DNA from 3 places in the Pantoea sp. X-Soil-TKNS-1280 genome. Region 2 is predicted to be linked to each of the others. Evidence: predicted binding sites of a transcription regulator. Region 2 holds the regulator's gene; each other region holds the start of a gene.

Region 1 (10,145 bases), 480 kb from region 2:
GAAGGCCACTTACGGCACCGGATCGTCCCTGATGATGTCGATGGCTACCCCGTTGCTGACGGAAAACGGCCTCAGCACCACGGTGGCCTGGCATGACGGCACTTTGCGTTTTGCCTTTGAGGGCAATATCACCCACACCGGTTCTGGTGCAGCCTGGCTCGGGCGCATGATTGGCGTCAGCGATCCGCGGGAACTGACGCGCATGGCGCAAAGCACGCCAGATAACCAGGGGGTCTATTTTGTTCCGGCGCTGTCCGGGTTGGGCGCGCCCTGGTGGGATCTGAAAGCACGCGGCATGTTATGCGGCTTAACCGATGCGGCGACACCTGAGGTGCTGGCGCGGGTGGCACTGGAATCAATCACCTTTCAGATCGCCGATGTGTTTTTCGCCATGGAACAGGCGAGTGGCGTGCAGCTGGCGACGCTGTGCGTGGATGGCAGCGCCACGGAAAACAGCTGGCTGATGCAGCTGCAGGCCGATGTGTTACAGCGTCCGCTGCACCGGGCACCGACGCCGGAAGTGTCGGCGCTGGGCGCAGCATTGCTGGCCGGACGTACGCTGAGCTGGTGGCAGCAGGGCAGTGAAATGGCGGCGTTGCAGGGTGGCAGCGTCATCTATCCACGTGAGGAGCGGGCGAAACAGATACAGGAAAACTATAAAGGCTGGCTGGACGCAGTCTCACGCTGCCGTTATCAGCCCCATTAGTCTGGAACAGTGCGGCGCGGGCAGGCCGCGCCGTAAGGATTACTGGAATCGATTTGCCTTGTCACGCGCCAGGCGTTCCAGCGCAAAGATCACCTGCTGCAGCTGGCGCTCCTGCACCGGTTCGATCGCAGTAAAGCGAAAACTCAGACGCGGGGTGATGCGGGTTTCATTTTTGCTGGTGACGGTGCTGCGCTCGCCAATATGCAGCAGTTGTGCCGTCACCTCAAAATGACCATATTCCCCCAGTTCGACGCGCAGATTTTTAAACGAGTCGCCCTGGCTCAGGCCTTCGGGCAGCTTTTCATCCACCAGTACGCCAATGCCACCCAGCGACAGATCCTGCAAACGAAAACGCACTTTGTTGCCGTCCGGCCATTCGCTGTGGCACCAGAATGCCGGCTCCAGTGGCGCGCTGACGCGAAAAAATTCGCGGCGCTGAATTTGCCACACCAGCTCCGGCAAAGGGGCACTGAAGGCAGGCAGCCCTTCATAAGTCACTTGCTGCAAACCGCTCAGGCTGAATTCCACCTTCGCTCCCTGGGTTTCCGCCGCGATGTTGACTTCGCCGCTACTTAACGCCAGGGCGTTATCCTGCGCATTGCTGCCGAGGTCGAAGATCACCTGATCTTCGTCCGTAGCCAGCATTCGGCTAATAAACTGACTGTGGGAGACGCTCACCATCAGCGGGGTCTGATAACGTAACAGGTCTTTCATCACATTCAGAACCGCCAATGTGCCTCGTTTCAGATATTGTTCTTTATCGGCTTCTTTCACGTCCTGCTCCACTTTCCGATCGTTACCATCACGCCTGCGCGGCTTTGTGACTGTTATCGGTACAGGATAAAGAAGCTTTAGTCTGCTAACTATTTTTTCCCGTTGCGTTTGTGCAGCAGATCAAAAATCCCGGACTATACTTATCGCTGTGAACACCTTGATTAATAAAGTAAGGAGCAACAAATGGGTATCATTTCATGGATTATTTTTGGCCTGATTGCCGGGATTATTGCTAAATGGATTATGCCAGGTAAAGACGGTGGCGGATTTATTATGACCGTGGTTCTCGGCGTGGTGGGTGCGGTTGTCGGCGGCTGGATCAGTACCCTGTTTGGCTTTGGTAAGGTGGATGGATTTAACTTCGGCAGCTTCGTGGTGGCGGTCATTGGTTCCATCGTGGTGCTGTGGATTTACCGTAAAGTTCGCAGTTAGTTATTAGCGCATTCCGTAGCGGCGCGATTTATCGCGCGTCTTTTAAAACCCGCGCGATAAATCGCGCCGCTACGGGATCTTAAGATTTAAAAATCATAACCAATCGTTGCCGTCACGGTACGTTCCGCACCACGGTAGCAATAACCGGTACCATAACAGGCCGCAAGGTATTTACGGTCAGTCAGGTTATTGGCTGTCACCTGCAACCACGCCCCTTTCAGACCTGAGTGCCACGCGCTCAAATCAGCACGCACTGAAGCATCAAACAGCGTCACCGACGGCAGACGCGTAGTGTTTTCGTTATCTGCCCATTGCTTGCCAATGTAACGTATCCCCGCACCGGCACTCAGACCATAATCAAACTGATAATGACCCCAGAAGGACGCCATGCTGTTGGGGGTGACGTAAGGCGTATGGCCATCGTTGCCATCCACCGAGTCCTTAAAGCGCAGATGGTTCAGGGTATAACCGGCTAGCGTGCTGAAGCGCGGAGTAAGCTGATTGCGTGCCTCCAGTTCGATCCCTTGTGAATGAACCTTGCCGGAAGGCGTATAGGTACCGGATATCACGTCACGGTTGGCGACATCGTTTTGTGTCAGGTCGTATACCGCAACCGAGTACATATCCCGCGTGCCCACCGGCTGGTATTTCACCCCGGCCTCATATTGCTCGGAGGTGGTCGGTTTCAACTGGTTGCCATTGGGATCGGTCAGTGAGGCTGGCGTAATTGCCTGGCTCCAGCTGACATAAGGCGAAATACCATTATCGAAGGCATACAGCAGGGCTGCGCGGCCACTGATATGGTCGTCCTGGCGGCGGCTGGTGCCATTTTCGGAGACGATACGGTCATAACGGCCGGAAAGATCCATATGCCAGCGATCCAGCTGTAACTCATCCTGCAAATAGAGACCGGTCTGATAGTAACGGCGCGTCTCGGCGGCCCAGTCATAATCCGGCATGGTACCCACCGCTTCGCCGGTCCACGGATTGAGTGAGCTGGCATAGCCGCTGGCACTCAAAATATCGTTCTTATAACGATGATACTCAGCGCCGAGGGTGACACGATGCTGCAATGCGCCGGTGCTGAAATCCGCCTGCAACTGGTTATCCGTCGCCCACGCTGACAGCGAGGAGCGCTCACCGGAATAATAACGGGTCAGCAGGTCCGGGTTGGTAGCATCCCAGCCAATCTGGTAGACCTGGTCCAGATCAACATTGGAGTGGCTGTAGCTGCCGGTGGTATGCACTGACCACACTTCATTGAAACGATGGGAGAAATCATAGCTGTAGATCTGCTCGTGTCGCTTGAACTGATCCAGCGCGCTATCCCCTTCATAGAAACTGTCGCTCAGCTTGCGGCCATTATGGCTGTACAGCGTACCCTCGGCAGGGACGGACCCGTGATAACCACCGGAAGGATCTTTTTGCAGGTAAGCACGCAGAATCAGGCTGGTATCTTCGTCCGGCTGCCACATCAGCTGGGGCGAAATAGCATACTTCTCTTCGCGGGTATGATCGTATTGCGTGTCGCTGTTGCGGGTGATGCCGGTGAGACGAAACGCCCATTGATCGTTGATTGCATTGGTGTAATCAAAGGCGGCGCTGTTGGTGGCATGGGTGCCGGTTGACAGCCGGAAGTGCCCCTCTTCAGCGAATTGCGGGCGTTTGCTCACCATATTCACCAGGCCGCCGGGTACTGTCTGACCATATAACGCCGAGGAAGGACCTTTGATCACGTCGATGCGATCGAGGAACCAGGGATCCACCTGCAACACATTGAAACTGCCGCCATCACTCATCACGCGCAGGCCGTCGAGGAAGGTGTTATCCACATCGCCACCGTGGAAGCCGCGCAGCGAGATGGTGTCATAACGGGTGGCGGCACCGCCAAAGTTGGTAAACACGCCGGGGGTGTAATTCAGGGCCTGATTAAGATCGGTTGCCCCCTGGTCTTCCATCTGTTGCCGTGTGACCACCGAAATTGACTGTGGTGTGGTGATGAGTGGCTGGTCGGTTTTACTCGCGCCACTGCTGCGGGTGGCCAGGTAACCCTGGGTTGGCGAGGTGGCGCTCTCCTGAGGTTGAGCGGTCACCACCAGCGAGTCCTCGGCGAAACTGAGGCCGGGTAACGCCAGTGCCAGCGAGCACAACACACGGCAACGATTGAGGGTAAACAGGCGGGTCATGATAAGTCCTCAGACAGAAAAAGGCAGTGGGTTGCCAAAAAGCGTTAATAGAAATAAAAATTAGAGTGAGAATTATTATCTTTTAGATAAGGTCATTTCAAGATGTAAAAAAATCATCATCGCGCTGTGAGGAAAATTAACAGCTGCAGGACTGATCAGGGGAGGGTAGCGGCGCGATAAATTGCGCCGCTAAAGGGCATGGTGATTAATGTGTGGCAGTCAGCGTCGGCATATTGGGAATATCCCGTGCGCTATTACAGGTTTTATCTTTCGGACAATATTTGTCGAGCAGCATCAGCGTCACGCCATTAGTCCAGCCGAAGCCGTCCTGCAGGGGATATTCACCACCGCCACCACCGCCAAGCTGGGCACCTTCCACCACGTATTTTTCTACCAGCTTGTGCTGTTTGTCATAGGTCATCTGGACGTTTTGCAGGAAGCGCTGACCAATCTGCTGTGCCAGCTGCGGTTGTTTATAATGTTCCAGCCCGGTCACGGCTACCCATTGCAGGGGGGCCCAGCCATTCGGTGCATCCCATTGCTGGCCGTTATTCACCGTGGTGGTCACCAGCCCACCGGGTTTCAGCAGCTGTTTCTCCACTGCGCTAGCCGTGCGATCTGCCTGTTTATCACTGGCGAGCTGCATATAAAGCGGGAACAGGGTGGCGGCGGTTAGCTGCGGTTGCACCTGCTTTTTCTGCCAGTTGTAATCGGCGTACCAACCCTGTTGCTCATTCCACAGATAACGATTAATCGCCGCCTGGCGTTTCTCTGCCTGCGCGGCAAACTGCTGTGCCCGATCGTTGTTTTTTGCCAGCTTCTCCGCTTTGGCTAAGGTCTGTTCCAGATGGAACAGCAAACTGTTCAGATCAACAGGTGCCAGCTGCGTGGTGCGGATCGAGGCCAGATTATGCGCATCAGTAAACCAGCGGGAACTGAAATCCCAACCGGAGGCTGCACCTGCACGCAGATCGCGATACACCTGTTTTTTGTCACGCTGTGGGGCTTTCTGCGCGGTGTTGACGTCATCCAGCCAGGATTCGGTGCGTGGCACATCGCGATCGTCCCAGTAGCGGTTAAGCAGGGTACCGTCGCTCAGCTTAATCACCCTCTGGCTGGCCTGGCCTGCTGCGACGTTGTCACTGCCTGCCATCCAGTAGTCATATTCCTTCTGCAACTGCGGCAGATACTTCGTATACACGCCATCACCGTCATGGCTTGCCAGCAAATCGATCATCAGGCTGAAGAACGGCGGTTGCGAGCGACTCAGATAGTAACTGCGGTTGCCGTTGGGGATATGGCCGTAACGATCGAGTTCAGAGGCGAAGTTATCCACCATATCCTGCACCCGGTCCCAGTGGCCGCTCTCGGCCAGTCCGAGCATGGTGAAGTAGCTGTCCCAGTAATAAACCTCACGGAAGCGACCGCCGGGTACCACATAAGGTTTTGGCAACGGCAACAGAGAATCGTACTGGCTGGTATTGGGTGTTGAACGCGTCAGGACCGGCCACAGGCCATCAATGTGCGCACGCAGGCTCTGCCCGGCAGGTGGCACATATTTATCCTGTGCGGCAGGCAGGGTGAAGTTGGCATCGACGAAATGCTTTAAGTCGAAGTTGCGTTGGTTCTTCTGCATCTGCCAGTCGGCAAGAATTGAGGACGGATTATATTTCGGAACCGCATCGGCGAAGGTTTTCTGGTCCGGATAAAATTTGGCCTGCTGAACAGCATTGAAGAGTGGCCCAAGGCGCACATCCGGTGGCTGTGGCTGGCTGCTGAGCATCCGGCTGTTATCTGCGGCCTCGGCAACGACGGACCCCATCAGCAGGGCGGTACTGAGCAACAGGCGAAGATGCCCTGGCGTGAATACGACATTTTTTATCATCGGTTTTTCTCCTTGTCCGAAAAAGTGGTGCGCTAACGCATTGACCACCCAAACAACTTTAGTCGCTATCGCCAGCGATAGCCGCTTGCAGCACCGGAAATGTGAAGCACCCTGAATTAATCACGGCAGAAATTGCATTAACGCTGAGGTTTTTACTTGCCCTGCGGCGCTATTTCCCTGAGTCTGAAAGAAAAAAATGGAGAGCAGTATGGAGATCATCTGGTATCACCCATCGATAGACCCGGAGAGCTGGCTCAGTGGGTTACAACAGCGATTACCGCAGGCGAAGGTGCGTTACTGGCAGCCAGGCGATAACGCTCCGGCGGATTACGCGGTGGTGCGATCGCCGCCAGTGGAAATGCTGAGCGGACGCGCATTAAAAGGCGTGTTTGGCATGGGGGCGGGCGTAGACGAAATCCTCAATCAGGTACAGCTTCACCCGCACATGTTAGGAGACAACGTGCCGCTATTCCGGCTGGAAGATACCGGTATGGCGCAGCAGATGCAGGAATATGCGACCTGGTGTGTGCTGGGCTGGTTTCGTCGCTTCGCTGACTATCAACGCCTGCAACAGCAGGCGCAGTGGCAGCAGCTTGATGGTTACACGCGGGAAAATTTCACCATTGGCATCCTCGGCGCGGGCGTACTGGGCCGCAGTGTGGCACAAAGCCTGGTCCAGTGGGGGTTTCCGGTGCGTTGCTGGAGCCGCTCGCCGAAAACCCTGGCGGGAATACAAACCTTTCATGGCGCTGACCAGCTGGCCGCCTTTCTGGATGGCACCCAGGTGTTGATTGACCTGCTGCCGGCCACACCGCAAACCAGCCATATGATTGACAAAAAATTGTTTGCCTGCCTGCCACAGGGGGCGTTTTTCCTCAATATTGCGCGCGGTGCACATGTGGTGGAGGACGATTTACTGGCGGCACTCAACAGCGGGCAGCTGGCGGCCGCGACGCTGGATGTGTTCCAGACCGAGCCATTACCGGCAGACCATCCACTCTGGTCACATCCGCATGTCACAATTACGCCACATAATGCTGCAATGACGTTGCCGCAAGAGACGATGGATTATATTGCAGATGCCATACTGAAGCTGGAGCAGGGGCAGCAGGCCCCCGGTCTGGTTGATCGTCAGCGCGGTTATTAAATCACTTTGCCGTTTGCCTGTTGCAGACGGCCTGTCAGGAGAAACCGATGTATCCCGTCGATTTACATATGCATACCGTTGCCAGTACCCATGCCTACAGCACGCTGCATGACTATGTCGTGCAGGCGAAACAAAACGGTCTGAAGCTGTTCGCGATTACCGATCATGGTCCGGATATGGCCGATGCGCCGCATTACTGGCACTTCGTCAACATGCGCATCTGGCCGCGCGTGATTGATGGTGTCGGTGTGTTGCGTGGCATTGAAGCCAATATCAAAAATCAGCAGGGTGAGATCGACTGTAGCGGCCCGATGCTGGACGCGCTGGATTTGATCGTGGCCGGTTTCCATGAGCCGGTGTATGCCCCGCGCGATAAAGCCCACCATACCGAAGCGATGATCGCGGCGATGGCTGGCGGCCTGGTGCATATCATCAGCCATCCGGGTAATCCTAAGTTTCCGGTCGATATCCGCGCCATTGCCGAAGCGGCGGCGCATTATGATGTGGCGCTGGAGATCAACAACTCGTCGTTCACCCATTCACGTCCAGGCAGTGAGCCCAACTGTCGTGCTATCGCTGAAGCGGTTCGTGATGCCGGAGGCCGTCTGGCGTTTGGTTCCGATTCCCATACCGCCTTTACTCTCGGTCATTTCGAGCATTGCCTGCGCATTACGCGGGAAGTGGATTTTCCCGAAGATCGCGTGTTAAATGTCACGCCGCGCCGCCTGCTCGATTTTCTCGAACAGCGCACCGGCAAGCATATTGCCGAACTGGCGGATTTTTAAATTTTTTCCTCAAGGAATCCTGTTGTATGAATGAGTTTTCCATTCTTTGCCGCGTCATCGGCTCGCTGTTCAATCGTCAGCCGCAGGACCCGCTGCTGATGCCGCTGTTCACTTTGTTACGTGAAGGCAAATTACAGGCGCAGTGGCCGCTGGAGCAGGATGAGCTGCTGACCCGGTTGCAACAGAACAGCGACCCGCAGGCGCAGGCGGCGGATTACAACGCCTTGTTCGTGGGCAGCGATTGCAGCGTGCCACCTTACGCATCGCAGTGGCCGAACGGGCCAACCGAAGCTGAGGTGCGCGCGTTTCTTAGCTCGCGTGGCATGCCGCTGGGTGAAGCCCCTGCGGATCATTTCGGTCAGTTGCTGCTGGCAGCTTCCTGGCTGGAAGACCAGTCGGCGGAAGATGAGTCTGCCGCACAACTGGCGCTGTTTGATGATTACCTGCTGCCGTGGTGCGGTGCGTTCCTGGGCAAAGTGGAAGCGCATGCCAGCACCGCGTTCTACCGTACGCTGGCAATGCTGAGCCGTGAAGCGATCCAGGCGATGCGCGACGAGCTGGCGGAAAGCGAAGACGACGCGGAGTAACTTACCAGCGGGGAGCGCTGCTGCCGAGAGGCACACCCGGTGTCGCCCACAACTGGGGCGTGCCGGGCAAATAGGACGCGGCACGCAGCCTTGCACCAATGCCCCAGTGGGTAATTTCCAGCGCGGGCAGGGCATCGTCCGGTTGCGAGGCGATGCCGGTTTGCTCATTGCCAGGCGCAAAACCGTGCTGCTGCAACAGCAGCGCAGTGCGCGCCAGCGACAAACGCGCCTGCCAGCCGGTGCCGTTACTGCGTCGCTGGCGTAATCCTTCCAGCACCGCCGCTGCCAGCATATAGCCGGTGGCGTGATCCAGCGCCTGCACCGGTAAGGGTGTCGGTGTTGTGTTTCCGCTCCTCAGCATCCCCTGATGTGCAATGCCGCTCGCCATCTGCACCAGGCTGTCAAAACCGCGCCGGTTGCGCCACGGACCACTCCATCCCCAGGCATTCAGGCTGACATCCACCAGCCCCGGTGACAGTTGCTGGCGTGTGGCAGCATCCAGCCCCAGTTTTTCCAGCGCATCGGCGCGATAGCCATGCACCAGTACATCGGCCTGCGTCAGCAAACTGCGCAGCTGTGCCAGCCCGTCACGGCTTTTCAGGTCCAGCCGGGCGCAGCGTTTGCCGCTGGTGATCTCCTCCTCCAGTGTCGGCTCCTGCCAGTCGGGGGGATCGATACGCAGCACCCGGGCACCAAGGCTGGCGAGAAAACGCGTGGCGACCGGGCCAGCAATGATGCGTGTCAGGTCCAGCACACGAATGCCGTACAATGGCCGCGCCGCACTGAGTGCCCAGTCAGGGGGGGGGCCATCCGTCATGGCCTGTCGGGCGAACAACGGTTCCTGGCCGACGGCGATCCCCTGCGGATGTTGTTGCCACTGCTGCACGCTGCGCATTTCGGCGGCGCAGCCACCCGCATCCACCACCGCCTGTTCCAGCGTCCCGGCCGACCACTGCATCACTTCTGCCGCCAGCGCGACGCGATCCGCATGCACGCCGAGCACGCTTTCCATCGCCTGCCGATGATGTGACGCGTTGGTATGCAGGCGGATCCAACCATCCGCGGTGGCATAGTCACCGGCAAACGGGTCCCACAGCGCTGCGGGCGGGCGATTAAGGGGGATAAAGCTATGCTGGAACCAGCGCGAGGCCAGCCGCACATTAACACTTACCGGTGCCGGACGGCCCAGTAAATCGCTCAGCGCCTGGGTGGCGAGGCCGATGCTGGTGGCCGCCAGTTCACTGACGGCGTAGCAGGAACGAAAGGTATCGGGTTGGGAAAAGGCCAGCGGGGGCGCAGTGTCGTCTGCGCCGCGTAGTCCCTGCCACATCTGCTGCCAGAGTGCGGCAGTGAGTGAATAATCCATGCGAAGCCTCCGGATAAATCGCGGTTCACAAGTCGTTCAGCGACGGCGCAGGCGCGGAAATCGCGCGTGCATGCGCAGATTACGCAGGTTAATCACCGCAATCGCCGTACCCAGTACCACCAGAGAAGCGCCCAGGATCTTAAAACTGTTCAGGCTATCGCCCAGAATAGCAATCCCCATCAGCACCGCCAGCACCGGGGTCAGCAGCGAGTAGGGCATGATCAGATTGACGTTGTACTTTTTCAGCAGCGCGTACCACAGGGTATAAGCGACGATC
Region 2 (10,145 bases):
GTCTCGAGGCAACCGAAGTTACCGCAGTGGCAGCGCTCACCGAGCGGATCCACCTGGATATGACCGATTTCACCTACGTTGCCATTGCTGCCGAGAAAAATGTGGCCGTTGGCGATGATGCCCGCACCGGTACCGCGATGCAGGCGCACCAGAATGGAGTCTGCACAGTCGCGACTTGCACCGAAGTAGTGCTCAGCGAGGGCCAGACTGCGGATATCATGGCCGACGAAACTGGTGACGTTGAAACGTTTTTGCAGGCTGGAAACCAGCGGCCAGTGGCTGACGGCAATATGCGGCATATAGCGAATAATGCCGTTAATCGGATCCACCAGTCCGGGCAAAATCACTGCAATGGCTATCAACTCATGAATTTTGCGCTGATGCGCTGCCATAAAGGCGCTAATGGCGTTAAATAGCGCATTCTCCAGCGTTTCCTGAGTACGTTCCGGCAGCGGATAATCTTCCTGCGCCAGTGATTTACCACTGAGATCAAATAATGTCAGCGTGGCATCGTTACGTCCGAGGCGCACGCCGATAGTATGAAAATGACGGGTTTCGGTAATGATGGAGATGGCGCGGCGTCCGCCGGTGGACGCTTGCTGGTCCACCTCTTTAATCAGGCCGCGCTCAATCAACTGGCGGGTAATTTTTGTGACACTGGCTGGCGCAAGCTGGCTGACTTCGGCGATTTGAATGCGCGAAATAGGCCCCTGTTGATCAATCAACCGGTAAACGGCTGCGCTGTTGAGTTGTTTGACAAGATCGACATTTCCTATTTGAGTCTGGCCGCCAGTGGTCATTCAATGCTTACTCGCTGAGGACGTTGTCTCCATTGACGAACGTCTTAATGATTTGATAATCGCGGGTAAAGACAGTCAGGTTGGCGACTTTTCCGGCTTCGACCGTACCCAACTGTTTCTCCACACCCATCGCCTTTGCCGGATAAAGTGTTGCCATGCGCAGTGCCTCATCCAGCGCAATGCCACAATGTTCCACGCAGTTCCGTACCGTTTCAATCATGGTAATCGCGGAACCACTTAAGGTGCCGTTTTCATCAACGCAAAGGCCATTGCGATAGTATATTGTTTTGCCTGCAAAAATAAATTTATCAATCGATGCACCTGCCGGGGCAGTGGCATCAGTGACCAGCACCAGCTTGTCACCTTTGATACGTTTCGCATTGCGCACATTAGCGTAGTGGACATGTAAACCATCTGCAATGATGCCGCAGTATACATCAGGCGAATCAAACAGCGCACCGATCAGGCCGGGTTCGCGACCAGCGAAAGTGGGCATCGCATTGTAAAGATGCGTCGCAAAACTGACGCCTGCGGCAAAACCGGTTTTGGCTTCTTCATAAGTGGCGTTGGAGTGGCCTGCGGAAACGATAATGCCTGCGTCACGTAATTTGCGGATCACTGCACTGCCGGCATTTTCCGGGGCCAGCGTCACTTTAGTAATCACATCGGCGTTGGCGCAAAGAAAATCCACCAGCTCAGGATCCGGCAGACGAATCAGTTGCGGATTGTGCGTGCCTTTCTTCACTTTATTCAGCCACGGACCTTCCAGGTGCAGGCCGAGCGCCTGATGCTGATGTTTTTCCTTGTAGGCGCGCATGGTGGTAATGGCGCGCTTCATCAATTCATCCGTGCTGGTGATAAGCGTTGGCAGGTAGCTGGTGCAGCCCGATTTCTCATTGGCGCGCTGCATGATTTCCAGCGTTTCAACGGTCAGTGCATCGATATCATCGTTAAATTGCACGCCGCCGCAGCCGTTGAGCTGCAAATCAATAAAACCGGGAGCGATAAACGCACCAGCAACATCCTGTTGTGGCAGGGTGGCATCCAGCGCATCGCGTGGACAGACACGTTCAATCAGGCCATCGGCAATCACTACCGCATGGTTGTCCAGAATTTCATGACCAGTAAAAATCCGGCCGTTTACTAATGCGTACATCGTTTCTCTCTCCCGGCTATACCCACTGCGTGATAGCAGCAGGTTTTTTACAACGTGCTCTTACACACCTTTCATATTTTCCGCTTCCATTTCGCGGAAATATTTCACGGTTTTCACTTTCAGTTCCATGGTGGCGGGTTCGTCACAGACCACCACGGATTTCGCATGCAGCTGCAGGCAACTGATGGTCCACATATGGTTAACGTTGCCTTCTACGGCGGCCTGCAATGCCTGCGCTTTGACATGACCGGTGACCAGAATCATCACTTCTTCCGCATCCAGCAGCGTACCCACGCCAACAGTCAGAGCGTATTTTGGCACCTGATCCACGTCACCGTTAAAGAAACGGGAATTGGCGAGGCGGGTTTCGTGTGTCAACGTTTTGATACGGGTACGGGATGCGAGCGAGGAGGCTGGTTCGTTAAAAGCAATATGACCATCATTGCCCACCCCACCCATAAACAGATGGATTTTGCCCAGGGCGCGGATCTTCTCTTCGTACTGACGACATTCTGCGTCAATATCTTCCGCATTGCCATTCAGAAGATTGATATTTTCCGGTTGAATATCAATGTGATCGAAAAAGTTACGATACATAAAACTATGGTAACTTTCCGGGTGTTCTTTTGGCAGACCAACGTATTCATCCATGTTGAAGGTGACAACATGTTTGAAGCTAACCTGGCCCGCTTTATGCATCTCGATCAGGTGCTTGTAAGCTTCCAGCGGTGTACCACCGGTTGGAAGACCTAGCACAAAGGGACGATCTGGGCCAGGATTAAACGCGTTAATGCGGTTAACGATATGGCGCGCGGCCCATTTACCCACCTGGGTAGGTGTGGCTAAAGGGATCAGTCTCATGTCTTCACCTCAGTTAAAGATTGGAAAAGTGGAGTCGCCGTTCTCTCTACAGATTGTTCTTAAGCGTAATCCGTTTAAGCTCAACCATGCAGGGAAAAGTGCGTCTTGATATTTTTCATCATAAAATAAGTTTGGGGTGCTGGCTAGTCGTACGGGTATTAAAACGTCATTTTTGGTGATAAAAATCACAGTTATCGTGGTTTTAATTTGCGAGGCGAATTAATTTATCTTTACACTGCGCCACGTGGTCAGTCGTGTCATCAAGGTACCGGATGCCGGGATAATAAAATCAACCCGCACCGGGAAAACGCCAGTCTCAAAGGGGGAGAATAAGGTGAGTGTTCTAGGATATCTGCAAAAGGTCGGCCGAGCGCTTATGGTGCCGGTAGCGACCCTGCCGGCAGCGGCAATTTTAATGGGGGTAGGGTATTGGATCGATCCAGACAGCTGGGGGGCGGGTAACGCTCTGGCTGCGCTGTTGATCAAATCTGGTGCCGCTATCATTGAACATATGTCCGTGCTGTTTGCCATCGGTGTGGCTTATGGCATGTCCAAAGATAAAGATGGTGCTGCGGCACTGACTGGCTTTGTGGGTTTCCTTGTGGTGACCACGCTGTGTTCGCCAGCTGCTGTCGCGATGATTCAAAAAATACCTGTCGATCAAGTGCCTGCTGCATTCGGCAAAATCGAAAACCAGTTTGTCGGTATTCTGGTGGGGATTATCTCGGCGGAAGTGTACAACCGCTTCAGCCATGTTGAGCTACCTAAGGCGCTGTCGTTCTTTAGCGGCCGTCGTCTGGTACCGATCCTTGTCTCCTTCCTGATGATCCTCGTTGCTTTCATCCTGATGTATATCTGGCCATTGGTGTTTAATGGTCTGGTGAGCTTTGGTGAGGAGATTCAGAAGCTGGGTTCCGTCGGCGCAGGTGTCTATGCCTTCTTTAACCGTCTGCTGATTCCGGTTGGCCTGCATCACGCGCTGAACTCGGTGTTCTGGTTCGATGTTGCCGGTATCAACGATATTCCTAAATTCCTTGGTGGCGCGCAGTCCATCGCCAATGGTACCGGTATTCCGGGTATCACTGGTCGTTACCAGGCTGGCTTCTTCCCGATCATGATGTTTGGTCTGCCGGGAGCAGCGCTGGCGATTTATCACTGCGCTCGTCCGGAAAACCGGGCCAAAGTCGGTGGTATCATGCTGGCAGCTGCCTTTGCTGCTTTTTTCACTGGTATCACCGAACCGCTGGAATTCTCCTTTATGTTCGTGGCACCGGTGCTGTATGTCATCCATGCGGTACTGACAGGTCTCTCGGTGTTTATCGCGGCCAGCATGCACTGGATTGCTGGTTTCGGCTTCAGCGCCGGGCTGGTGGATATGGTGCTGTCAACGCGTAACCCGCTGGCGGTGCATTGGTGGATGCTGATTCCACAAGGGCTGGTGTTCTTCGTCATCTACTACGTGGTGTTCCGCTTCACCATCCAGAAATTCAACCTGATGACGCCGGGTCGTGAACTGTCTGCTGATGATGAAACTGATGGCTATGACGTCAACGTTGATCACAGTGGCAGCAACGAAAGCCAGACCGAATCCCTTGCCCGTCGCTATATCGGTGCGGTAGGTGGTTCTGACAATCTGACCAATATCGATGCCTGTATCACCCGTCTGCGTCTGAACGTGAAAGATTCCTCGCAGGTTAATGACAGTGTGGCGAAACGTCTTGGCGCTTCTGGCGTGATTCGTCTGAACAAACAAAGCGTGCAGATCATTGTCGGTACTCAGGCTGAAAGCATTGCTACGGCAATGAAAACGGTGCTGACCAAAGGCCCGGTGGCCGCGGCAGCGACTGCCTCAGTGGCGGCGGCTCAGCCTGCTGCTTCTGCACAACCTCAGGCGGTGCTGAACAGCGAAAAACGCGTGGTAGCCACGCTGCTGGCTCCGGTCAGTGGTGAGGTGGTGGCACTGGATGCGGTGCCGGACGAAGCCTTCGCCAGCAAAGCGGTCGGCGATGGTCTGGCGATCAAACCCACCGGTAAAACCGTGGTGGCACCGATTGCCGGTACTATCGTGAAAATCTTCAACACCAACCATGCGTTCTGCCTCGAAACTGACAACGGCGTCGAGATTGTGGTGCATATGGGCCTTGATACCGTCGCGCTGGAAGGCAAAGGCTTCACGCGGCTGGTGGAAGAGGGGGCGACCGTTGCGGCGGGACAGCCGGTGCTGGAGATGGATCTGGATTTCCTCAACGCCCATGCGCGTTCGATGATAAGTCCGGTGGTGGTCAGCAACAGCGATGATTTCGCGGGCCTCAATCTGCTGGCGAGTGGTTCCGTCGTGGCAGGTGAAACCCGTTTGTACGAGGTTAAAGGCTAAGTCCTTGTGATGAACCCGTAAGGCAGGAAGCGATTCCTGCCTTTTTTGTTTTAAAACGGCCAACAAACGGTTGTTTCCCTCCTGCGCTTTGTGGATCATACTCCGTTACTTCGTAGTACAAATCACCCGTATTGTATTTGAGGATTTTGAGATGAGTGAGGCTGAAGCCCGCCCAACGAACTTTATTCGTCAGATTATCGACGAAGATTTGGCGAGCGGTAAGCACAACAGCGTGCATACCCGTTTCCCGCCTGAGCCCAATGGTTACCTGCATATTGGCCATGCGAAATCGATCTGTCTGAACTTTGGTATCGCACAAGATTACCAGGGTCAGTGCAATCTGCGCTTCGACGACACCAACCCGGTGAAAGAAGATATGGAATTCGTTGAATCCATCAAGCGCGACGTGCAATGGCTGGGCTTTGAATGGAGCGGAGACGTTTGTTACTCCTCAGACTATTTCGACCAGCTGTACAGCTACGCAGTGGAACTGATCAACAAAGGCCTCGCCTATGTTGATGAGCTGACACCAGAAGAAATCCGTGAATACCGTGGCACCCTGACTGCGCCGGGCAAAAACAGCCCATACCGTGATCGTACCCCGGCTGAAAACCTCGCGCTGTTTGAAAAAATGCGCGATGGCGGTTTCGAGGAAGGTAAGGCCTGTCTGCGTGCCAAAATCGATATGGCATCCAACTTTATCGTGATGCGCGATCCGGTGCTGTACCGTATTAAGTTTGCTGAACATCATCAGACCGGCAAAAAATGGTGCATCTATCCGATGTACGATTTCACCCACTGCATTTCCGATGCGCTGGAAGGTATCACCCATTCGCTTTGCACCCTGGAATTCCAGGATAACCGTCGTCTGTATGACTGGGTGCTGGACAACATCTCCATTCCGGTTCATCCGCGTCAGTATGAATTCTCGCGCCTGAATCTGGAATATGCCGTGATGTCGAAGCGCAAGCTGACGCAGCTGGTGAGCGAGAAGATCGTCGAAGGCTGGGATGATCCGCGTATGCTGACCGTTTCCGGTCTGCGCCGCCGTGGTTACAGCGCCGCCTCGATTCGTGAGTTCTGCCGCCGCATTGGCGTAACCAAGCAGGACAACATCGTGGAAATGGCGTCGCTGGAGTCATGCATTCGTGACGATCTCAACGAGAACGCACCGCGTGCGATGGCGGTCCTCGATCCGCTGAAAGTGGTGATTGAGAATCTGCCTGCGGGTCATGAAGAAATTATCACCATGCCAAACCATCCCAACAAACCGGAGATGGGTACGCGTGATGTGCCGTTCAGCCGCGAAGTGTGGATCGATCGTGCGGATTTCCGTGAAGAAGCCAATAAACAGTACAAACGTCTGGTGCTGGGCAAAGAAGTTCGTCTGCGTAATGCTTACGTGATCCGTGCAGAGCGCGTGGCGAAAGATGAAGAAGGCAATATCACCTGCATCTACTGTAGCTGTGACGTTGATACCCTGAGCAAAGATCCGGCTGATGGCCGCAAGGTGAAGGGTGTGATCCACTGGGTTTCCGCGATCCACGCGTTACCTGCGGAATTCCGTCTCTACGATCGTCTGTTCAGCGTGCCAAATCCGGGAGCGGCTGAGGATTTCCTCACCACCATTAACCCGAATTCACTGGAAATCAAACAGGGCTTTGTCGAGCCTGGACTGCGTGACGCCGATGCGCTGGCGCCGTATCAGTTTGAACGTGAAGGTTATTTCTGCGCGGACAGCGTTTACTCACAGCCCTCTAAGCTGGTGTTTAACCGCACTGTCGGTTTACGTGATACCTGGGCGAAAATCGGCGATTAATCCTTTTTGTCGTTATCACCATATCATCATGAAAGGGCGAGCAATCGCCCTTTTTTATTGGCTGTAATTTCGGGCTGGCAACCTTTTATGCTGTGGGGTGTGAAATGCGTTTGTTACCGGGATTTGCAACTAATCTGACTTTAGTAAAATTAATCCATTTGCGAGTGTGAAAAACTGTATTTCAGGTAGGCTATGCGCTCCCAGACGTTGCTCCGCGGGTTGAAAAAGGAAAAAAAATGACGAGTCTCGCTCAGGAAGCCAAACACAGCGTAGTGGTTTTACATCAGCTTATAGAACGTATTTTTAATCAGTCAGAGGGCACTGACGACAGCATTGAGTTGTTTCTCTCGCATTTTCACCCGGATTTCAAAATGGTGACCCCGCAGGGTAAACAGCTGGATTTAAATGCGATGGAGGTGTTGTTCCGCCAGTTGCGTGGTCAGCGGGAAGGGATGCGTATCGCGACCAGCGAACATGCCATCATTTCACAGCAAAGCCAGGAAGTGACCATTCAATATCGTGAGTTGCAGATGATGAACGGCAACAACCAGAGTCGTATTTCTCTGGCGGTGCTGGATTGCACCACCTCCATTCCGCGCTGGCGTTACCTGCAGGAAACGCTGGTTCTGTAATCTCAGGAATAAAAAAACCGGTGCCAGGCACCGGTTTTTTCATACTGCATAGCACATTTTATTGCTTATCGTGGAGCGTCTCGTCTTCGCGGCAGTCTCCCAGCGCACAGTGGCCGTACAGGTACAGGCTGTGGTTGGTGAGTTTGATACCGTGACGTGTTGCGATTTCACGTTGACGCGTCTCAATAGACTCATCACTGAACTCGATCACTTTGCCACAATCCAGGCAGATCAAGTGGTCATGATGATGCTGTTGCGTCAGTTCAAAGACGGATTTGCCACCTTCAAAGTTATGACGAGTCACGATACCCGCGTCATCAAACTGGTTAAGAACGCGATATACCGTTGCCAGACCAATCTCTTCGCCCATGTCGATCAGGCGTTTGTACAAATCTTCCGCACTGACGTGATGGCACTCGGGTTCCTGAAGCACTTCCAGAATTTTCAGTCTGGGTAGAGTGACTTTCAGGCCAGCCTTCTTCAATGCGGAGTTGTTGTCAGTCATGCGGATATTGTCCTGTTACTTTGCTAGTCACTTGCGGCGCAGGGCCTTGAATGTCGATCACGCGCATTCTCATTTGCGTCTCATTATAGAACTCAAGCAGTGAAATGAAAACCAAGGGCACGTCCTGAAATCACCAATGGCTGTAGGGAAAAATGTCGCTAACGCCGGCGGGGATCGTACAGGTCTTTGTTTCCATTTCACTCAGCCTCATTCTGATGCCAGAGGAATAAGCGGATGACCGTTACGGGTATTCTACAGATTTGCAGGTAAAAGTTAAAAAAACGTGGCTATTATTTTTATAGGAATTTCCGATTCTCAATGTGAGCCAGCGCCCACATTGAGTAGGAAAGGGGATCAGGCTTCGATAATGTCTTTCAGCTGCAGCTCATCGAAAATCTGTTTCACCCACTTATCAACACGTTCGTTGGTCAGTTCCGGCTGACGATCTTCATCGATAGCCAGACCAAGGAAGTGTTTGTCATCGGCCAGACCTTTGGACGCTTCGAAGTGGTAACCCTCGGTCGGCCAGTGACCGACAATCACCGCACCATTTGGCTCGATAATGTCACGGATGGTGCCCATCGCATCGCAGAAGTATTCTGCATAATCTTCCTGGTCACCACAGCCGAACAGCGCAACCAGTTTGCCATTGAAGTCGATCTCTTCCAGCGTCGGGAAGAAATCATCCCAATCACACTGTGCTTCGCCGTAGTACCAGGTCGGAATGCCCAGCAACAGAATATCGAATGCTTCGAGATCTTCTTTAGTGCTCTTGGCAATGTCATGCACTTCGGCCACGTCTTTACCCAGTTGTTTCTGGATCATTTTTGCAATGTTTTCAGTGTTGCCGGTATCGCTGCCGAAGAAAATGCCTACGATTGCCATGGGTTAAGTGACCTCTTAAATCCTGATATTGAATATGTGATGACAGCGAATGATAGCAGACCGGGCAAAGTGGCGGAACTTGTAAAGCCGTGACTTTTGTTCCTGCGTGCGGTCTGCGCCTGTTACGACAGTTTGAGCTGCGCCAGCAGCATTTGTTCAATTAATTCGCTGCGGCTGATGTTTTGTTGCTCAGCCAGGGTGTTGAGTGCATCAACGGCCTCGCTGCTCATTTTCAGCTCAACACGACGCAATCCTCGCACTTTATCGCGTTTCAGCTGATTGCGTTTGTTAATCCGCAACTGTTCGTCACGCGTCAGCGGACTGGTTTTGGGGCGACCGGGACGCCGCTCATCAGCGAAGAGATCGAGCGTGGTACGGTCAGTCTGTTCTTTTGCCATGATTTGTAAAACTGAGTGGGCGCGAACGGCGGAAAGGCGCTGCGCGATTTATACATTATCGGCCCGGCCACGGTGAAAAAATCATCCGTGGCAAATTTTTAGCGCGACATCATACTCCAGCGCCCCTGACTACGCCAACCTTAAACGGTTCGCGGCAAGCTTTTGCTTTTACAGTACAAAAAATCGGCGCGCTGCGCGCAAAACGGCTTCAGGTTTTTCGGCATGGACCCAGTGCCCGGCGCCGCTGATGACATGCGCATGTGCCTGGGGGAACTGGCGCAACAACGCATCACGGTGCTGATTATCCAGATAGGGTGAATCACCACCGCGGATAAACAGCGCCGGATGTGGCCATGCAGGTACCTCTTCCCAGCCGGAGATAGTGGTGTAGTTATCCCACAACACCGGCACATTGAAGCGCCATTCACCGTCCTGGAACGATTTCAGAATGAACTGAATCACGCCTTCTTCATCCAGCAGGGGGCGCATCACCTCAGCGGCTTCGCTGCGGCGTGTCACACCTGCTGCGCTTACGGCACGGATAGCGGCGAAAATTTCATCATGGCGACGCGTCTGATAATCGACCGGGGCGATATCGATCATCACCAGTTTTTCAATGCGGTGTGGTGCGATGGCGCTTAACGCCATGGCGATTTTACCGCCCATCGAATGACCAACGACGCTGACACGATCGATGCCCTGGGCATCCAGCGTT
Region 3 (10,145 bases), 650 kb from region 2:
TTTGTATTGATCCTGGAAGCCGTTGATCATTTCCTGTTCCGCTTCCGGCGTATGCCACAGGCTGCGCTGCATATCGGTATCGGTAGAACCGGGTGAAACGATATTGCAGCGTACGCCGAGCGGTGCCATCTCCAGTCCGACCGTCAGGCACAGGCTACGTAGTGCGGCTTTTGATGCGCCATAGGCGGACATGCCGAGGCGCGGCGCATGGGCGGCATTGGAGGCGATAGTGACGATGGCGCCAGCACGTTGCTGACGGAATACCGGCAGCGTTTGCTGGAACATATTGAATGCCCCGCCTGCATTGACGGCCAGGCACGCCTGCCAGTCCTCAAACGCCAGTTCTTCGGTGCTGCCGATGCGCAGGATCCCGGCACCGTTTACCAGCACATCAAGACGCGGCTGCTCGGCCAGTAGCCGCTGGCACACGGTTTTTACCTCGGCGGCATCAGCCACGTTCATGACCTGGCAGGAGAAGGGATAATCCGCCTGATCAAAACGCAGATCGAAACCGACGACCTGCGCCCCCGCCTGATGGAAGGCGAGGGCGGTATGGTAGCCGATACCTTTACCGGCACCGGTGACCCAGACAATTTTCCCGCGAAAATCGAAAGGCAGACTCATTACGCGCGCTCCCGTGACAGCAGCGCCCACCAGCCATCAATGCTGGGGTTTTTCGCCAGGCTGACGAAATCAATATCGCTATGCACCTGGCGCCAGCGAGCGGCCAGTGCCATCACGCGTACCGAATCAAGACCATAATCAATCAGATTTTCATCATCTTCCGGCACATCATCATCTTCCAGCAGCGGCAGAATCAGCGCGCGCAGTTCATCTTTGGAGAGCGGCAGTGGCATCAGATCAGCCGTCATCACCACTTTGCCACTGCGGCCTGCGGTATAGGTCAGCGCCATCATATGTTCTTCACGGGTGAAGTCAGCCAGCGCATCGGCCACCATAAATGGCTGGATATTGCGCATAAAGGCATCGGTAGCGGTGGTCAGGCAGCCGATGTGGGCGTACACGCCAGTGATGATCAACTGATCGCGGCCCATCTCCTGCAGGATCGACTCCAGCGGCGACCGATGGAATGCGCTATAGCGCCATTTGGTCAGTACCTGATCATCCTGATCCGGGGCCAGCGCATCGACGATCTTCTGTTGATCGGGATGTTTGTTCAGGCCCGGTCCCCACATATCGTTGAGCAGAGCGCGGTCCGCATCGCTCTGCTCATTCGGCTGCGCGGTGTAGAACACCGGAATGCCTTGCGCTTTGCAGTACGCACGCAGACGCGCAATGTTTTCGACGATCTGATTCACCAGTGGGCTGTTTTCGCCCCAAAAGTTAAGGAAATAGGCCTGCATATCGTGAATCAGCAGCGCCGCGCGTTGCGGCTCCAGGCTCCACTTCACCTTGTTGGCAGGCAACTCGGTGGCGGTCGGCAGCGGATAAGAGGTCAATTTTGGAATAGCCATACAATCTCCGGAACAGGTCAGGCTTGCGCTTGTTGGTCGGCAAGCTGTTGGCGCAAACGTTTTTTATCCACCTTGCCAACCGGGGTCAGCGGCAGGGCGTCTACGCAGGTAATACGGTCGGGTAATTTGAACTCGGCAACGCCCAGTTCGCGCAGATGGCGACGCAGCACCACTGGTTTAATCGGCTGGCTGGCGACAATAAAGGCGCAGCTTTTTTCACCCATTAGCTCATCGTTCATCGACACCAGCGCGGCGTGGATGACATCCGGGTGACGTTGCAGCAGGTTTTCGATCTCTTCTGCCGCGATCTTCTCGCCGCCACGATTGATCTGATCTTTCTCGCGGCCCTGCACGGTGATGTAACCCTGTGGGTTGATCTCAATCAGATCGCCGGAACAGTAAAATCCATCGGCATCAAAGCTGGCAGCGTTGTGCTCCGGACTGCGGTAGTAGCCACGGAAGGTATAAGGTCCGCGTGTCATCAGACGGCCCACTTCACCGCTCGGCAGGGCGTTGCCCTCGGCGTCGGCTACCCAGACTTCATCGTCGTCAGAAATCGGGCGTCCCTGGGTGGTGAGGATGGTTTTTTCGTCATCGTCGAAGCGGGTGTAATTCACCAGGCCTTCAGCCATGCCGAACACCTGTTGCAGCCTGCAACCGATTTCCTGTTGAATCCGCGCGGCGAGGGTTTCACCCAGCTTGGCTCCGCCCACCTGCATACGTTCGAGCGAGGCCAGCTGTTTATTGCTGCCCCATTCCTGAATCGCCTGCAACCACAGGCTGACCGCTGGCGGCACCAGGCCGGTGTCGGTGATTTGGTGTTTTTCGATCAGCGGAAAGCACAGCGTGGCGCTGGGATCGGCAGCCAGTACCACCTGGCCTCCGGCATAAAAGACGCCAAGCGCACCTGGTGAGCTCATCGGGAAGTTATGTGCAGCGGGCAGCGCCACCAGATAACGGGTGTGCTCAGTCACGGCGCAAATCTCAACGCTGCCGCGAATGCTGTAATAGTAATCATTGTGGGTGCGTGGGATCAGTTTTGGCGTGCCGGTACTGCCGCCCGAAAGCTGGAAGAACGCCACTTCATCCCCGGCGCTCGGTGTCGGTGTGAAGTCACCGGCGGTTTCCGTCAGCAGCGCCTCAAGGGTGTTTTCAGGCTGATGATCGTTGCGCAGAATCACCTGTTGCAGTGACGGATGCGAGCGGCACAGCGTATCGATAAAGCTGTCATCGGCAAACAACGGATGGCTGCGGTCGGCAATCAGCAGCACCGGTTCAATCTGCGCGGCATAAGCGGTCAGTTCGGTACGTTGATGGCTGAACAGCGCATTGACCGGTGCCACGCCGATTTTGAACAGGGCAAAAAGCGTCAGGTAAAAATCAGCCACGTTGCCAAGTTGCACCAGCGCAGTATCGCCAGTTTTCAGGCCACGGCGTTGCAGCGCCGCTGCCAGGTTGTCAGTCAGCCGATGCATTTCGCGATAGCTGATGTGACGATCACCATCGATAACCGCGATCGCCTCATTGTGCTGCTGACGCGCCAGGATGTCGGTCATCGGCACATCGAGCCAGTAGCCTTTCTCGCGGTAACGCGCGGCCAGGTCATCCGGCCAGCGGTTGTAGGGAATACTCATGGTCTTTCCTTTATTGCAGTCCAAAGGCGCGCAGCATGGTATCCAGCTTCACGCCGGTTTCACGCCATTCTGATTCGGGTTGTGAGTCGGCAACGATGCCTGCACCGGCGAACAGACGCACATGCGTATCGTGCACCGTGCCGCAGCGAATAGTGACCACCCATTCGCCATTGCCTGCCTCATCGCACCAGCCCACAATGCCGCCGAACAACTGGCGATCAAAAGGCTCCAGCGCCTGAATCAGTTGCTGAGCACGCTGATGCGGGAAACCACTCAGCGCCGGGGTTGGATGCAGCAGGCAGGCCAGCGACAGGGCATTTTCGCGCTCGTCCTGCACCTCGCCATCTATCTGCGTGGCGAGATGCCATAAGGTTGCTGTGGTAATCAGCGATGGCACTGTTGGCACCGAGAGCAGGCGACTACGTGGTTGCAGCGTATTACGCATCGCATCGGTCACCAGCTGATGTTCGTGCCGATCTTTACTGGAGTTCATCAGGGTGTCGCCTGCGGCACGATCACGCTGGCTATCATTATCCCGGCGCGCAGAACCGGCGAGCGGGCAGGAACTGAAGTCACGGCCGTGCTTACGCAGCATCAGTTCCGGGCTGGCACCGAGCAGTACGCCGCCTTGCGGCAAAGGTAAATGGAAATGGTAGCTGTTGGGGTTTAACGCAATCACCCGCTGCATCAGCGCAGCGCTATCCACCGGTTGTTCCGTGACAATATCCATCAGGCGCGACAGCACCACTTTGTCGAGATCGCCCCGTTGGGTAGCGGCAACAGCCTCGGCCACCATGTTGAGAAAAACATCGTGATCCGGTACGGCAGCACGACGACGCACCTCAGGCAGCGCACCGGGTTGGGTGGGCAGCGTGGTCAGCAGTTCGGCACGGTTAAAGTTTTGATAAGACTCAGGAATAAACAAGGCTGCAGGCTGGCTGGCATCAAACGGGATGGCACCCACCAGAATCGGTTTCTCAATACCTTGCTTTTTGGCCGCAGCAAAGTGCTGACGCAGCTGCTGCTGAAAATGGCCCTGTAAATCGGCAGCATCCTGCACTGACTCAGTCAGGGTGGTGTAACAGCCCTGCGTCACCAGACTCTGCCAGGGAGAGGTAAACAGGAATCCGCGGCAAAGTGCGGAAAAATCCTGCAGCCAGGCATTTTCAAACGTGGACGATTCCACCATAATTTCCACCTTTAAATGATAAGATTATTAAGAATGATTATCATTTTTATTATGGCCCAGTAACCTACGTCGAACGGGCGAAAGAGTCAATCGATTCGCGGGAGTTCCCTTATCTTTAGGCGTTTTCCGGCGCTGATGCCGGACGCCGAATTAAGCTAAACGGTGGATGAAAACTTATGAATAAATGCGGATTATGGGGCACGTTTGTCCTGTTGTTCATTTTGCAGGCTTTCAGCAGCATGGCGCGCGCTGACCAGGGCTGGCCGCGCAAGATTCAAACCGAGCAGGGCATCGTCACGCTCAGCAAAGCGCCGCAGCGTATTGTCTCGACCAGCCTCACGCTGACCGGTTCGCTGCTGGCGATTGATGCCCCGGTCATCGCCTCGGGGGCTACCGCACCGAACAGCCGCCTCTCCGACGATCAAGGTTTTTTCCGTCAGTGGGGCGAGGTGGCGAAACAGCGTGGCGTGAAGCGTCTGTATATCGGTGAACCCAGTGCAGAAGCCGTTGCGGCGGAAGCGCCGGATCTGATTATCGTCAGCGCCACCGGTAATGACTCCGCCATCAAACTGGTGAGCCAGCTGTCTGCCATTGCTCCGACCCTGGTGATCAATTACGACGATAAAAGCTGGCAGGATTTAGTGACGTTGCTTGGCGATGCCACTGGCCACGAAGTGCAGGCGACACAGCGCATTAAGGCTTTTGACGATCGTGAAGCGGCACTGAAAAAAGCCATCACGCTGCCACCGCAGCCAGTTTCTGCCATGGTATGGAACGGCGACGGGCGTGCTGTGAATCTGTGGACGGCAGAATCAGCCCAGGGCAAATTGTTGCAGCAACTCGGTTTCACGCTGGCGATGCCCCCGGCCAATATTCAGCAGAGTCACAGCATGGGGCAGCGCAAAGATATTATTCAGCTATCGGGTGAAACCGTCGCCAGCGGCCTGACTGGCCACAGCTTTCTGCTATTTGCTGCCGATGATAAAACCGCGCAATCGGTACTGAGCAATCCATTCCTGGCACAAAACGAGGCGGTCACGCATAAGCAGGTGTATGCGTTGGGGGCGGATACCTTCCGCCTTGATTACTACAGCGCCAGCAATTTGCTGGCGCGTCTGGAAAAATTGTTCGTTAAATCATGATGCGTCTTCCGCCAGCGTGACCGCTGGCGGTTGATAATGGCGTAAGCGCCCCATCAAAAACCACATCAGCACACCCAGCACCGCCGCCGCGAAGCCAAACATCGTTGCGGCCTGCGGTGGCAGCAGCCATGACCCCATCGCGCCAATCATTGCCGCGCCCAGCGCATCGCCGGTGACATTCTGTGCCGTCCACAGACTGTTGATACGACCAAGGAGTACATCCGGCGTTAACGCCTGGATCATGGTGTACTGCACCAGGCTGGTAATCGAACTGAAGTAGCCAAAAGCCACCAGACACAGCAGGGCGAGGGGGAATGATGGCATCAGGCCAAACAGCCCCAGCGCAACGAAAGCGGCAATCGCGCTGCTGAGAATCAGCAGCCCCGGACGGCTGGCATGCGCCAGGCGGCCACTGGTTAATGCCCCTACTGCCGCGCCGAGTGGCACCGCGGCAAACATCAATCCCAGCCGATCAGCGCTGACCTCCCAATGCGGTGCCAGGGCCGGGTACAGCACGCGGATGGCACTGGCCAGCGTCACCAGCGCGCCGATCAGCGCCGCCATTCCCACCAGCGGCGTGCTAAACAGGAACTGCACACCAACGGCGAGTGATTTCAATGGGTTCTCACGCGGCTGCGGCGGTAGCGGCAATGGCGGGAGTTTGAGCAGAGTCAGCACGGTCAGCAGTGTGCCCGCCGCTGCCAGCGCGAAGTTCCACACCACACCGCCGCTGGCAATCACCATACCGGCAATCGCCGGGGAGAGAATCGAGCCGAAGCGTACGGTCAGCATGGTCAGGGCACCGGCCTGCATCAGGTTTTCGCGCCCGACCAGCGCTGGCGTCGCGGCCAGCAGCGCGGTCACGCCAATCGCACCAAAGAAGCCATCCCACAATCCCAGCAGATACACCGCCATCAGTGAGGGTTGTGGTAATGCAGCGTTAATCGCCAGCCCGACAAAGCCAAGGCCACAGGTAGAACGGGCGAATAAAATCAGCTTCTTACGCTCATAACGGTCGGCCAGCACGCCCCCGGTCAGCAAACCGATAAACATGCCGCAGGCCGCCACGGTCACCCCCAGACCGACCAGCCAGGATGACGCCGTCATTTGCTGAATTTGTACCGGTACCGCCACCGCCAGCATGCCGAGGGCGACAATCGAGATAAAACGGGCGATAAACACCGCGCGAAACGCCGGGTGGGATTTAAGCAGGGAGAGATCAATAAAGTGGGAGGGTTTGTTCATTTCTTTGCCTTTTTGCACCAATTTTCCTCATCTTCCGTGAGGCGAGTCATGATAACATAGACAAATACGAGTAATAACGATAACAAATATCATTATCATATTTACGCTACGCACGCGACGACGTTGATATACCTAAATCATTCGAGCTGTAGGAAGGCGGCAAACGAGTGAATCCTCGGGAGCTTACTGAAGTAAGTGACCGGGGTGAGCGAGCGCAGCCAACGCACCTACAGTTTGAAGGATGAAGGGTATAAGTTGAAGGTTCATAACGCTATGTACCAGACTCGTGCACTCGCAGGATCAGGGATGCTGCTGGTGCTTCTTATTGCTCTCAGTTTGATGCTGGGAGCAAAATCTATTTCTTTTTCCGATGTTTATCATTCGCTTATCTCAACCTGTTCTGATGCGGATTGCGTGATTGTGCGCGATGCACGTCTGCCACGTACGCTGGCCGGATTGCTGGCAGGCGTTGCGCTGGGGCTGGCGGGTGCGTTGATGCAAAGCCTGACGCGCAACCCGCTGGCCGATCCGGGGATTCTGGGGGTGAACGCCGGGGCTGGTTTTGCTGTGGTGCTGGGCATTGCGCTGTTTGGTGCTGATTCACCGGTCGCATGGCTCGGTTTTGCCTTTGGCGGCGCGCTGCTGGCTTCGCTGCTGGTGGCGATGACCGGCGCGATAGGTGGCGGACGCGTGAACCCGGTGCGTCTGACTCTGGCGGGGGTGGCACTGGGGGCGGTGCTGGAAGGGTTAACCTCGGGGATTTCGCTGCTCAATCCTGACATCTACGATCATCTGCGTTTCTGGCACAGCGGTTCGCTGGATATCCGCAATTTCACCATTTTGCGTACCCTGTTTCCGGCGGTGCTGGTGGGCAGCGTGGTGGCTTTTTGCCTGTCGCAGGCGCTTAACAGCCTGAGCATGGGGGGCGATATGGCGACGGCGTTGGGAACCCGCGTGGCGCGTACCCAACTGCTTGGGCTGCTGGCGATAGCGCTGCTGTGCGGCGCGGCAACGGCAGCGGTCGGGCCGATCGCTTTTCTCGGTTTAATGACGCCGCATCTGGCACGCTGGCTGGTGGGCAATGATCATCGTTGGTTGCTACCCGCCACTGCGCTGCTGACGCCGATCCTGTTATTAGCCGCAGATATTATCGGTCGCCTGCTGGTGCCTGGTGAGCTGCGGGTGTCCATCGTCACCGCGATGCTCGGCGCGCCAATGTTGATCGTGCTGGTACGACGCAAATTAGGGCGAGGTGCGGTATGACGCGGCGCGCACTGATGAATTCGCTCTGGCTGATGCTGGGATGCGGACTGCTGGCTTTTCTGGCGCTGACTCGTGGCACACTGCCGATCAGCGGTGAACAGGTCTGGCAGGTGTTGCGGGGCGAAGGCGCCAGCAATGTGAAACTGATTCTGCTGGAATGGCGCTTGCCGCGCGTGCTGATGGCGTTGCTGATTGGCGCGGCGCTCGGTATCAGTGGCGCGATTTTTCAGTCGCTGCTGCGTAACCCGCTCGGCAGCCCGGACATTCTGGGTTTTAACACCGGTGCCTATAGCGGTGTGCTGGTCGCGCTGGTGCTGTTTAATCAAAATGCGTCGGCGATAACCCTTGCCGCGCTGCTGGGCGGCATTATCACCGCAGCGCTGGTGTATCTGTTTGCCTGGCGCAATGGCGTAGAAACCTTTCGTTTGATTATTGTCGGCATCAGCGTGCGTGCCTTACTGATGGCGCTCAACAGCTGGCTGATTATCAGCGCGTCGCTCGAGTCTGCGGTCAGCGCCGGTTTATGGAGTGCCGGGTCGCTCAACGGCATCACCTGGGCGAAGACACCGCCGGTGATTGCCGTGTTATTGCTGAGTCTGCTGCTGGTGGCACTGCTGGCACGCCGGATGCGTTTGCTGGAGATGGGTGATGACACCGCCTGTGCGCTTGGCGTACCGGTGGAGCGCAGCCGCCTGTGGTTAATGTTGCTTGGTGTGGTGCTGACCGCAGCCTCGACCGCGCTGGTCGGACCGATTTCGTTTATCGCCTTGCTGGCACCGCAGATAGCCCGTCGTCTCGGCGGCGGCATGCCGCTGACCGCGCTGTGTGGTGCGTTGCTATTGATCGCTGCAGATTTTGCCGCACAGCATCTGTTCCTGCCTTATCAATTGCCGGTTGGCGTGATTACCGTCAGCCTCGGTGGACTTTATCTGATTGCTTTACTGGTGCGGGAGGCGCGACGCCAATGACCGAAATTCCTTCACGTCTCTATGGCGAAGGGCTGACACTGGGCTACGACAAAAAAGTGGTGGCGGAAAATTTGTCGGTGGCGATCCCGGAAGGGGAGCTGACGGTGATTATTGGCCCCAATGCCTGTGGCAAATCAACCCTGCTGCGCACCCTGAGCCGCCTCAATTCTCCCCTGAAAGGCCAGGTTTTTCTCGATGGTGAAGCCATCAATCGTTATCCGACGAAAGAAGTGGCGCGCCGTCTCGGCCTGCTGCCGCAAAGTTCCAACGCACCGGCGGGGATCAGCGTGACTGAGCTGGTGGCGCGCGGGCGTTATCCGCATCAGCAGCTGTTTGGCCGCTGGCGTGCCGAAGATGAAGCGGCGGTGCAGCAGGCGATGCTGGCGACCGGCGTGGCTGATCTGGCCGAGCTGCAGGTGGATACGCTCTCCGGCGGGCAGCGTCAGCGGGTGTGGATTGCGATGGTGCTGGCACAGCAGACGCCGTTATTGCTGCTGGATGAACCCACCACCTGGCTGGACATCACCCATCAAATTGAGCTGCTGGAGTTGATGCAGGATCTTAATCAGCAGCATGGACGTTCGCTGGTGGTGGTGCTGCATGACCTGAATCATGCCTGTCGTTATGCCACGCACCTGATTGCGATGCGTCATGGGCGGATTATTGCCGAAGGGAAACCGGCAGAGATTGTCACCCCGGCGCTGATTGAGCAGGTGTATGGCTTGCGCTGCGTGATTGTGGAAGATCCGGTGGCGCATACGCCGATGATCGTGCCGCTGGGACGACGATAGTGGCGCGATAAATCGCGCCACGACATTCTGGATTAGTGTTCGCTCAGCAGCTGTTGCAACAACGGGCCAATCTGCTCGAACATCTGCGGTGAAATGATATCAACGTGGGCACAATCCATCGGCCACACCGCCAGTTCACCGACATACGGTGCCCAGGCGCGTCGCGCGTCCTGCCCTGGTTGCTGCGTTTGCTCAGCAAGAAACAGCGTTGCGCGTCCGGTAAAGCGGGCGCTGCGGGCGGTCGCCAGCAGGCGAACCGAGCTGGCGTAGTTGGCTTCGATGGTATCGAACATCGCCTGCATCTCTTCACCCGCCTGATGACGTTGCGCAGCAATAAACTGCTCACGCTCACGGTTCACTTCTTCCAGCACCGCCGGGTCCAATACGTTCTCGCCGCGTTTTTCATCCCAGTTCTGCGTCTCCGGTGGCCAGGTATCG

Evidence for each region. Region 2 encodes Fur, which represses iron uptake genes when iron is present. Its sites were predicted from a motif close to ATAATAATGAGAACNACTATCAA; they were not measured.
Region 1: a site for Fur is predicted at 4,158-4,180, ahead of AC6I8X_RS08175 (TonB-dependent siderophore receptor). Genes of this name have one in related genera too.
Region 3: a site for Fur is predicted at 4,326-4,348, ahead of AC6I8X_RS02720 (isochorismate synthase). Genes of this name have one in related genera too.

Annotation. Positions count from the first base shown of each region.
Region 1 covers NZ_AP035962.1:1,730,287-1,740,431, forward strand. The annotation lists gene AC6I8X_RS08160 (FGGY family carbohydrate kinase) at 1-706, shown strand, start outside; gene AC6I8X_RS08165 (flagellar brake protein) at 746-1,480, opposite strand; gene AC6I8X_RS08170 (GlsB/YeaQ/YmgE family stress response membrane protein) at 1,664-1,912, shown strand; gene AC6I8X_RS08175 (TonB-dependent siderophore receptor) at 1,999-4,098, opposite strand; gene treA (alpha,alpha-trehalase TreA) at 4,304-5,983, opposite strand; gene ghrA (glyoxylate/hydroxypyruvate reductase GhrA) at 6,192-7,130, shown strand; gene AC6I8X_RS08190 (phosphatase) at 7,178-7,915, shown strand; gene AC6I8X_RS08195 (TorD/DmsD family molecular chaperone) at 7,942-8,502, shown strand; gene AC6I8X_RS08200 (CoA transferase) at 8,504-9,868, opposite strand; gene AC6I8X_RS08205 (DMT family transporter) at 9,905-10,145, opposite strand, start outside.
Region 2 covers NZ_AP035962.1:1,247,584-1,257,728, forward strand. The annotation lists gene nagC (DNA-binding transcriptional regulator NagC) at 1-800, opposite strand, end outside; gene nagA (N-acetylglucosamine-6-phosphate deacetylase) at 808-1,956, opposite strand; gene nagB (glucosamine-6-phosphate deaminase) at 2,017-2,817, opposite strand; gene nagE (N-acetylglucosamine-specific PTS transporter subunit IIBC) at 3,152-5,191, shown strand; gene glnS (glutamine--tRNA ligase) at 5,343-7,010, shown strand; gene AC6I8X_RS05830 (hypothetical protein) at 7,247-7,642, shown strand; gene fur (ferric iron uptake transcriptional regulator) at 7,701-8,147, opposite strand; gene fldA (flavodoxin FldA) at 8,502-9,032, opposite strand; gene ybfE (LexA regulated protein) at 9,155-9,430, opposite strand; gene ybfF (esterase) at 9,599-10,145, opposite strand, start outside.
Region 3 covers NZ_AP035962.1:599,205-609,349, forward strand. The annotation lists gene dhbA (2,3-dihydro-2,3-dihydroxybenzoate dehydrogenase) at 1-624, opposite strand, end outside; gene AC6I8X_RS02710 (isochorismatase family protein) at 624-1,475, opposite strand; gene AC6I8X_RS02715 ((2,3-dihydroxybenzoyl)adenylate synthase) at 1,493-3,109, opposite strand; gene AC6I8X_RS02720 (isochorismate synthase) at 3,120-4,298, opposite strand; gene fepB (Fe2+-enterobactin ABC transporter substrate-binding protein) at 4,475-5,440, shown strand; gene entS (enterobactin transporter EntS) at 5,435-6,685, opposite strand; gene fepD (Fe(3+)-siderophore ABC transporter permease) at 6,992-7,948, shown strand; gene fepG (iron-enterobactin ABC transporter permease) at 7,981-8,916, shown strand; gene AC6I8X_RS02745 (ATP-binding cassette domain-containing protein) at 8,913-9,707, shown strand; gene AC6I8X_RS02750 (enterobactin synthase subunit F) at 9,740-10,145, opposite strand, start outside.